Regions from separate parts of the Micromonospora sp. NPDC018662 genome, predicted to be linked through region 2. Evidence: riboswitches for the same ligand, from Rfam matches in the RefSeq annotation. Region 2 holds a riboswitch; the other holds the start of a gene.

Region 1 (4,405 bases), on a different contig from region 2:
CCACCCGCTGCCACACCCGGGCCGTGCGGTCGGCGTCGACCACCGGGCGGCGGACGTGGGCGAGCGCCCAGGCGGCCTGCTCGTCGGTGGTGGCCGGCTTGCCGTTCAGCTCGGTGGCGTAGCCGGAGAAGTCCCGCACCAGCAGGTCGAAGATCTCGTCGAGCAGGTCCGGGTCGAGACCGGTCAGCTCCGCCTGCTCCAGGACGAGCTGCCCGTAGACCACGAGCGCGAAGAGCTGGCCGATGGTGAGCAGGAAGTCCAGGTCGCGCTGCTGCGTCTCGTCCGGCGCGTGCGTGGCGAGCAGCGTGACCAACCCGTCGGCCTGTTCCCGGAACCGGGCCACGTTCGGCAGGTGGGCGTGCGCGTCGTACGCGGCGCGCCAGTCGTGGAAGCGGATCGCGCCGAGGCCGCGCGCCGGGCCCTGCCGGAACAGGAACGCGTCGTCGGCCGCGTCCCGCCGGGTCGACACCGGCGGGTGCGGCTGCGGCCGGAACAGATAGTTGGGCATGAACTTCAGGATCAGTGCCAGGTTGACGTGCACGGTGCCCTCCAGCTTCGGCAGGCCGCGGATGTCCTTGGCGGCCTTGTCGAAGTAGGTGTCGGCCTCGAAGCCCTTGGCGGCGATGACGTCCCAGAGCAGGTCGATCACCTTCTCGCCCTCGGTGGTGACCTTCATCTTGGTCATCGGGTTGAACAGCAGGTAGCGCCGGTCGTCCGGGCCGGCCGAGCGGAAGTAGTCGACCGCCCGGTCGCTGAACAGCTTCATCGCGACCAGCCGGGCGTACGCGTCGGTCAGCTCGCGGCGCACGTGCGGGAAGTCGGTGACCCGCCGGCCGTAGAGCACCCGGCCGTGGGCGTGGGTGACCGCCTCGTACATGGCGTGCTCGCAGATGCCGATGGACGCGGTGCAGAGGTTGAACTTGCCGACGTTGACCGTGTTCAGCGCGGCGTCGAACGCGGCCGGCCCGGTGTGCAGCACGTCCTCGGCCCGGACCGGGTAGTCCTCCAGCCGGAACTCGGAGACGTACATCTGGGCGGCGACCACGTTGCGGACCAGCCGGTACGCCGGGTGCCGGCTGTCGGCGGCGAAGAACACGTACCCCTCGGGGCCCTCGACGTCGGCGCGCCGGCCGAAGACCGAGACCAGGCCGGCGACGTTGCCGTTGCCGATGTAGTACTTGCCGCCGGTGGCCCGGAAACCACCCGCGCCGTCGGGGGTGAGCAGCATGTCGGTGGCGTAGATGTCGGCGCCGTGCGGCCGCTCGGAGAGGCCGAACGCCATCACGTGGCCCTGGTCGAGCAGTTCGGCGGCGCGGGCCCGGGCGGCGGCGTTGCCGCTGGACCACACCGGCCCGAGGCCGAGCACGGTGACCTGCCAGGTGTACCAGTAGCCGAGCCCGTAGAAGCCGAGGACCTCGCTGAGCGCGGCGTTGCGGGCGGTGTCCCAGCGCTTGTCGGCGTCGTCGCCGCCGTCGGCGGCCGGGGTGAGGAACGTGGCGAAGAGGCGTTCCCGGGCGGCGAAGTCGAGGAAGTCGGCGTACCACTCGCGGGCGTGGTAGCTGTCGACCAGGGCGCGCTTGCCGCGCGTCTCGAACCAGTCGATCGTGGCGCGCAGCAGCCGCCGCGAGGTCTCGTCGAGGTCGGCGGGGTCGTAGCGGTGCGGGTGGAACAGCAGCGGGTCGCTCACGCGGAGGGCCTTTCCGGGTCGAGGTCGAGGTCGCGGAGGGTGGCCAGGACGTCGTCCAGCCAGGCCAGCACCATCCGCTCGTACGCGATGCCGCCGCGCAGCACCACGTGCTGGAGCGCCGCGCGGGCGTCGGGTGGGTCGGGGTGCGGGAAGTCGCGGCGTTCGCCGGCCAGGTAGCCGGCGAGGACGGCCTCGTGGTCGGCGCGGTAGCGCTCGACCTCGGTGACCAGCGTGGCGCGCCCGGCCGCGTCGTCGAACGCGGCGCCACGGATCTTGACGGCCAGTTCGTGTCGCACCGCCTCCGGGCGCACCGGGGCGTGCAGCCAGTCGACGAGCGTGGCCCGGCCGGCCGGGGTGACCGACCAGACCGTCTTGTCCGGCAGGCTCTCCTGGCCGACCTCGACACCGGTGATCCGGTCGTCCCCGGCCATCTGTTTGAGCACGCGGTAGATCTGCTGGTGGGTGGCGGTCCAGAAGCGCCCGATCGAGCGGTCGAAGCGCCGGGCCAGCTCGTAGCCGGAGGCGGGCTGCTCCAGCAGCGAGACGAGGATGGCGTGCTCCAGCGACATGCCGGCCATCTTGCTATGCACCTTGTTGCATAGCAAGACCCAGCCGGGCGGTAAGGCACGGCGCGTGAGGGTGGTCATAACGGCTGGACGGCCGGCGACCCGGTGCTGCTAGCCTTTCGGCAGGTCATGAGCGCCAGCGTCAAGCCCCGGCTCGCTGGCCGGCAACCCTCCACCACGGTGGGGTGCTCCGGGTGAGGACCAGGCACCGGCAGCCGCCGGTGCAAGCGTGGCCTGGCACCCAGGTCAGCACCGACGGACCAGGGAGACCCATGTTCGCACCACCCCTCACCCGGGCCGGCCTCGCGCTGGTCAAGCGCCGCCACGTCGACCTGATGCGGGTGTGCAGCGACAGCTGTCGCGACGCGCGCTGAGCAGGCGTTCCACCCTCTTCCCGATCCACCCTTCCCGGCTCCGCCGTGCCCGGCGGCGCCGGCACCGACACGCGTCCCGCGTGTTCGTCCACTCTGGAGAGACATCGTGCGTATCCGTACCGTCCTGACCCGCGTCGCCGCGCTCGGCGCCGCCGCCGTGCTCGCCGCCAGCGCGCTGACCGCCTGCGGCGGCGGTGACGCCGCCGACCAGGCCGACAACCCGTACGGCTTGCTCCGACCCGGTGTGATCCGGGCCGGCACGCTCACCGACGCCCCGCCGAACGTCTACCTGAAGGACGGCGAGTTCACCGGCTTCGACAACGACCTGCTGCGCGCCGTCGCCGGCAAGGTGGGCCTCGAGGTGGAGTTCGTCGGCACCGACTTCTCCGCCCTGCTCTCCCAGGTCAACAACCGCAAGTTCGACGTCGGCAGCTCCTCGATCACGGTCACCGAGGCGCGGAAGAAGACAGTGGACTTCGGCAACGGCTACGACTTCGGCTACTTCGGCCTGGACGTGCCGGCCGGCTCCCCGATCACCGGCTTCGACCAGCTCGCCGGCAAGCGGGTGGTGGTGGTCCAGGGCACCGTGCAGGACGACTTCGCCACCCGGCAGAACCTGGACCCGGTGCGGGTGCCCGACTACAACGGCGCGGTCAACCAGCTCAAGGCCGGCACCGCCGACGCCTGGATCGCGCCCGCCGAGATCGGCGACAAGTCGGCGGCCGACAGCACCGGCAAGATCAAGGTCGCGGCGAAGCAGCTCAGCACGGCCCCCACCGCGTACGCCGTGGCCAAGGGCAACGACAAGCTGCGCGAGGCGCTGAACAAGGGCCTCGACGAGGTGATCGCGGACGGGACGTGGAGCAAGCTCCAGGCGCAGTACTACCCCGGACGGCCGATCCCGGCCGACTTCACGCCCGGCAGCGGCTCGGTGGCGACGCCCTCGCCGTCGGCCGCCTCCTGAGCGGACAGCCGGACACGAGCGGGGCGGACGGAGGAACCATGGATCCACTGAGCACCCTCTGGGAGACGTTCTTCGACTGGGACTCGATGCGCGAGGCGCTGCCCGAGATGCTGACCGTCGGGTTGCCCAACACGCTGCTCCTGGCGGTCTCCGCCGCCCTGCTCGGCTCGGTGCTGGGCATGCTGCTGGCGGTCGCCGGCATCTCGCGTACCCGATGGTTGCGGTGGCCGGCCCGGGTCTACACCGACGTGTTCCGCGGCCTCCCGGCCGCGGCCACCATCCTGCTCATCGGCGTCGGCCTGGCGCCGCTGGGCATGGCGGTGTGGGGCCCCAACCCCTACCCGCTGGGCGTGCTGGCGCTGTCGCTGATCGCCGCCGCCTACCTCGGCGAGATCTTCCGGGCCGGCATCCTGAGCGTGGAGGCCGCCCAGTTGGAGGGCGCCCGCGCCCTCGGCTTCTCCTGGGCCGAGTCGATGCGCCTGGTGGTCATCCCGCAGGGCGTACGCCGGGTGCTGCCCGCCTGGGTCAACCAGCTCATCGCGTTGATCAAGGACTCCAGCCTGGTCTACTTCCTCGGCCTGCTGGCCAGCCAGCGCGAGCTGTTCCGGATCGGCCAGGACTACGCGGCGAACACCGGCAACCAGTCCGCGCTGCTGCTGGCCGGCCTGTGCTACCTGCTGCTGACCGTGCCGCTGACGCACGCGGTCAACTGGCTGGACCGCCGGCTGCGCCAGGGCCGCCCGACCGCCCCGCCGCCCGAGCCCGAACCCGACCTGACGCCGGCCGGCGTCACCCCGACCGGAAGGGACCCGCG
Region 2 (4,405 bases):
GCGGAGCCGTCCGCGCATCCGCTCGAAGCGGCTCAAGCGCACCTCCGGCAAAGTTGGCCCACCCACGTACGTGACAGGGGGGACAGGATACGTCCGCCGCCCCACCATAGGGCGGCTCCGCCACACATTGCCCCGCCACGGTCCGGGCCAACCACGGCGGGATCGATCGCGGGGCACGCGGTAGCGTTTTCGCGTGACCGCCGACCAGAGTCTCGACGCCGGGCTGCCCATCCGCCTGCTGCACGATCGCGTGCTGGTGCGTACCGAGGGCGGTGAGGGGGAACGCCGCTCCACCGCCGGCATCGTGATCCCGGCGACCGCGGCGGTCGGCAAACGCCTCGCCTGGGCCACCGCGGTCGGCGTCGGGCCGCACGTACGCTCGATCGTGGCCGGGGACCGGGTGCTCTTCGACCCGGACGACCGGTCCGAGGTCGAGCTGCACGGCCGGGCGTACGTGCTGCTGCGCGAGCGCGACGTGCACGCGGTGGCGGCGGAACGGGTGGAGAGCGGCGCCACCGGCTCCACCGGGCTCTACCTGTAGCCCCGCGCCGTTTGCGGCGCTGCCCGGCGGGAAGCCCAGGCACCTCAGTGCGCCCTGGGGAGGGACCATGCCGATCGTGATCAAGAGGATTCTCGCCTGGGGGTTCCTCGCGTTCCTGATCTACTTCATGGCGTTCCGGCCGGACGGCGCGGCGCAGCTGTTCCGGGGGATCGGGGCCGCGCTGATGGCCATCGCCCAGGGGCTCGGCGACTTCCTCACCGGCATGATGACCTGACCGCCCCCGCGTGGGTGGGTGCTCAGCGGTGCGGGTGCCAGGCGTGCGGGCCGTAGCCCGGGGGCGGGGGCGGCGGGGCCAGCACCACCGGGATCGGCACCACCGGCTCGTCCGGCGCCTCGACCGCGCGCCGGGACCCGTCCGGGAACCGCAGGTGGTAGCGCTGCCCGTCCCAGACGCCGACCGGCGCCTGCGGGTCGCGGCCGACGAAGAACGACCGGTACGCGGCGATCGCGTCCAGCAGTTCCCGTTCCTCCCGCACCGTCCGGTCCCGCTCGGCGGGCTTGCGGTCGAGGCCCCGGCGCATCCCGTCGCGCAGCAGCGCCAGCCGGGTCGCGGCGAACTGGTAGCCCCGCATCGCCTTCACGCCGCCGTCGCCGGCCACCCGCCGGGCCCAGGCGCGGGCCGCGTGCCGCCGGCCCAGGCTGCCCAGCGCCGCCACCTCGGGCGGGGTGAGCCAACCCGCCCGGACGTAGTCGGGCAGCGTGCGCTCGGTGAGCCGCCCCTCCCAGGCCCGCAGCCAGACGGCCAGCCCCACCATGCCGAAGAAGATGGGCACCATCACGCCGATGTAGCCGTAGAGCACGATCACCTGCTGCCCGGTGGCCTGCGCCAGTGAGGGCAGCAGGTTCCAGGTGCCGTGCAGCATCATGGCCAGCAGCAGCCCGGCGAGCGGGGCGAGGATCCGCACCCGCCGGTCGGCGGTACGCGCGGCCACCCCCAGCCCGACGCCGGTCATCGAGGTGAACAGCGGGTGGGCGAAGCCGAAGAGCAGGATCCGCACGATGAAGATCGCGATCACCTGCTGTGCGCCGGTCGCCGGGCCGTACTCCTCCACGCCCGTGCGGTAGCCGTATCCGCCCAGGTAGAGGATGTTCTCGACCATCGCGAAGCCGACCGCGGAGAGCCCGCAGTAGACCAGGCCGTCGGTGATCCCGGAGAACTCCCGGCGCCGGAAGATCAGCAGCAGGATCGGACCGGCCGCCTTGGTCAGCTCCTCGATGAACGGCGCGACCAGCACGGCGGTCAGCGCGGCGGGCAACCCGTTGTCCTCGAACAGCCGCGCGCCGGTCTCGTTGACCAGCAGCGAGATGGCGGTGGAGACGAAGGCGCCCCAGGCGAAACAGAAGATCAGGTATTTCAGCGGCTCGGGTTCGTAGCGGTCGAGCCAGAGGAAGCAGGACACCAGCACCGGCACCGGCAGGATCGCCGCGATCACGCCGACCAGCAGCGCCTCCGCGCCCAGGCTCTCGCCCAGCGTGAAGACCATGAACAGCGCGCCGGCCGCGATCAGCAGCACCACCGCGGCCAGCGCCAGGAAGCGCCGCCAGCCGAGCCGGCGCAGCGGCATCCGCGGCGTCGGCGCCCCGGGCGGCGGGACGGCGGGCGCGGGCGGCGGCGGCAGTGCTCCGCCGGGCGGGTTGACGGCCATGCGGTCAGCGTAGCCACCCGCGCCCCACTGGTCCGGCCGCATCGTGACGGCTATGCTGCCGGGCAGGTCACGAGCGCCAGCGTCAAGCCCCGGCTTGCTGGCCGGCAACCCTCGTCGAGTTCGCGGTGGGGTGCCCCGGGTGATGACCGGGCCCAGCGCCGCGTCGCGTGCTGGGCAAGCGCGGACCCCGTCCCGGCACGCCGGGGTCCCGGTTCCCCGGAGGCTCCGCCATGACCGTCACCCTCGTACCCGCCCTTCCCCCGCTGCCCACGCCGGTCCGGCCGGACCCGCTCGGCGTGCTCGGCGTACCGGGGGAGATCAACCTGGACCATGCCGCCAGCGCGCCGTGCGCGCGGGCCGCGGCCGACGCGGTGGCCGAGCTGCTGCCCTGGTACGCGAGCGTGCACCGCGGCGCGGGCGCGCTGTCGCGGCGCTGCACGCTGGCCTACGAGCGGGCCCGGCAGACCGTGGCGGACTTCGTCGGCGCACGTCCCACCGACCACGTGATCTTCACCCGGAACACCACCGACGCGCTGAACCTGCTGGCCCGGGCGCTGCCCGCCGGCACCACGGTGGTCACGTTCGGCGGCGAGCACCACGCGAACCTGCTCCCCTGGCCGCGCGGCTCGGTGCGGCTGCCGGTGCCGGACTCCCCGGCCGACGCGGTCCGGTCGCTGACCCTGGCGCTGGGCGAACTGGCCCGCGACGCCCGGCCCGGCCTGCCGGTGCTGGTCGCGGTGACCGGCGCCAGCAACGTCACCGGCGAGTGCTGGCCGGTCGCCGAACTGGCCCGGGTGGCCCACCGGCACGGCGCGCGCATCCTGGTGGACGCCGCCCAACTGGCCCCGCACGCCCCGGTCGACCTGACCGCGCTGGACGTGGACTACCTGGCGCTCTCCGGCCACAAGCTGTACGCCCCGTTCGGCACCGGCGTGCTGGCCGGGCGCGCGGACTGGCTGGACGCCGCCCCGCCGTACCTGGCCGGCGGCGGGGCCACGAGTCACGTCGGCGCGGCCACCCACCAGGTGCGCTGGGTGACCGGCCCGGCCCGGCACGAGGGCGGCACCCCCAACCTGCTCGGCGCGGTGGCGCTGGCGGCGGTCTGCGCGGCGTTCTCGGCGGCGGACCGGACCGCGCTGCACGCCCGGGAGCAGGCGCTGCTGGCCCGGCTGCGGTCCGGCCTGGCCGCGCTGCCGGGCGTGGTGGAGCTGCGCACGTTCGGTCCGGACGCGCCCCGGGTGGGCATCGTCAGCTTCGTGGTCGCCGGGCGGGACTCCGCCGAGGTGGCCGCCCATCTGGCGGCCCGACACCGGATCGGCGTCCGGGACGGCCTGTTCTGCGCCCACCCGCTGACCCGCCGCCTGCTGACCGAGGCCGCCGTCCGGTCCGGCCGCACCGACCTGCCCCCCACCGCCCTCCGCGCCAGCCTGGGCCTGGGCACCACCGAGCACGAGATCGACACCCTCCTGACCGCCCTGGCGGCGCTGGCCCGTCCGCGTCGATCAGGAAGTTGACCGACCCGGAAAACGCTCTCCCACCCGTCAACCTCATGATCACCAAGGCGGGGCGGGGGTCAGCCGACGGGAGGGGCGGTGCAAGCGGTGGCGGGCTGGTCCTTTCCGTGGAACGCCTGCCGGACCAGGCGGTTCGCCTCGTCCTGGTCGATGCCGGACGCCACCATCAGGTCGCTGGCGGCGGTCCGCACCTGGGCGATCACCACGCTGCCGGAGAAGCCGACCCCCTCGGCGTACGCCCGGCCGGCCTCGCTGACCGCGCGCAACACCCGCTCCCGGGCCTTTTCCGGCTCGTCGCCGGAGGCGAACTCGTGCCGGAGCAGGCGTACCGACTCGGCCAGGTGGGTGATGGAGTCCGGCATCGGCTCGGGGACCGGCTCCTCGTCCTCGATCATGGTGACCGCGCGGCGGATGAGCGTGCCGCTGTTACGCATGGCCCGGTCGATCGGTTCGGCCGCCTCCGCGTAGTGGGTCAGCTCGCTGCGCCGGTGCCAGCGGGCCGGCGAGATGGTGATGGTCTCCTTGGCGCCCTCGATCGCCTCGGTCAGCGCGGCCAGTTCCTCCTTGTTCTCCCGGAGCCGGAACAGCGCCCGCTGGGCGGCGCCCCGGTCCCGGTTGCGCAGCGCCTCGGCGCACGCGTCGAGCTGCTCGGCGAGCAGGTCCAGCGCCGGCCGGGCGGCCCG

What was found. Region 2 has a riboswitch for S-adenosylmethionine ahead of ACH495_RS08710 (aminotransferase class V-fold PLP-dependent enzyme). Riboswitches for the same ligand answer to the same signal wherever they lie in the genome.
Region 1: another riboswitch for S-adenosylmethionine. It lies ahead of ACH495_RS12525 (ABC transporter substrate-binding protein); the one in region 2 lies ahead of ACH495_RS08710 (aminotransferase class V-fold PLP-dependent enzyme).

What each region holds. Positions count from the first base shown of each region.
Region 1 is NZ_JBISAC010000003.1:656,526-660,930, reverse strand. It holds gene ACH495_RS12535 (acyl-CoA dehydrogenase family protein) at 1-1,687, opposite strand, end outside; gene ACH495_RS12530 (PadR family transcriptional regulator) at 1,684-2,256, opposite strand; SAM riboswitch class IV at 2,379-2,489, shown strand; gene ACH495_RS12525 (ABC transporter substrate-binding protein) at 2,734-3,591, shown strand; gene ACH495_RS12520 (amino acid ABC transporter permease) at 3,630-4,405, shown strand, end outside.
Region 2 is NZ_JBISAC010000002.1:693,891-698,295, forward strand. It holds gene ACH495_RS08690 (AI-2E family transporter) at 1-18, opposite strand, end outside; gene ACH495_RS08695 (GroES family chaperonin) at 194-541, shown strand; gene ACH495_RS08700 (hypothetical protein) at 609-776, shown strand; gene ACH495_RS08705 (PrsW family intramembrane metalloprotease) at 799-2,250, opposite strand; SAM riboswitch class IV at 2,274-2,395, shown strand; gene ACH495_RS08710 (aminotransferase class V-fold PLP-dependent enzyme) at 2,439-3,722, shown strand; gene ACH495_RS08715 (aromatic acid exporter family protein) at 3,782-4,405, opposite strand, start outside.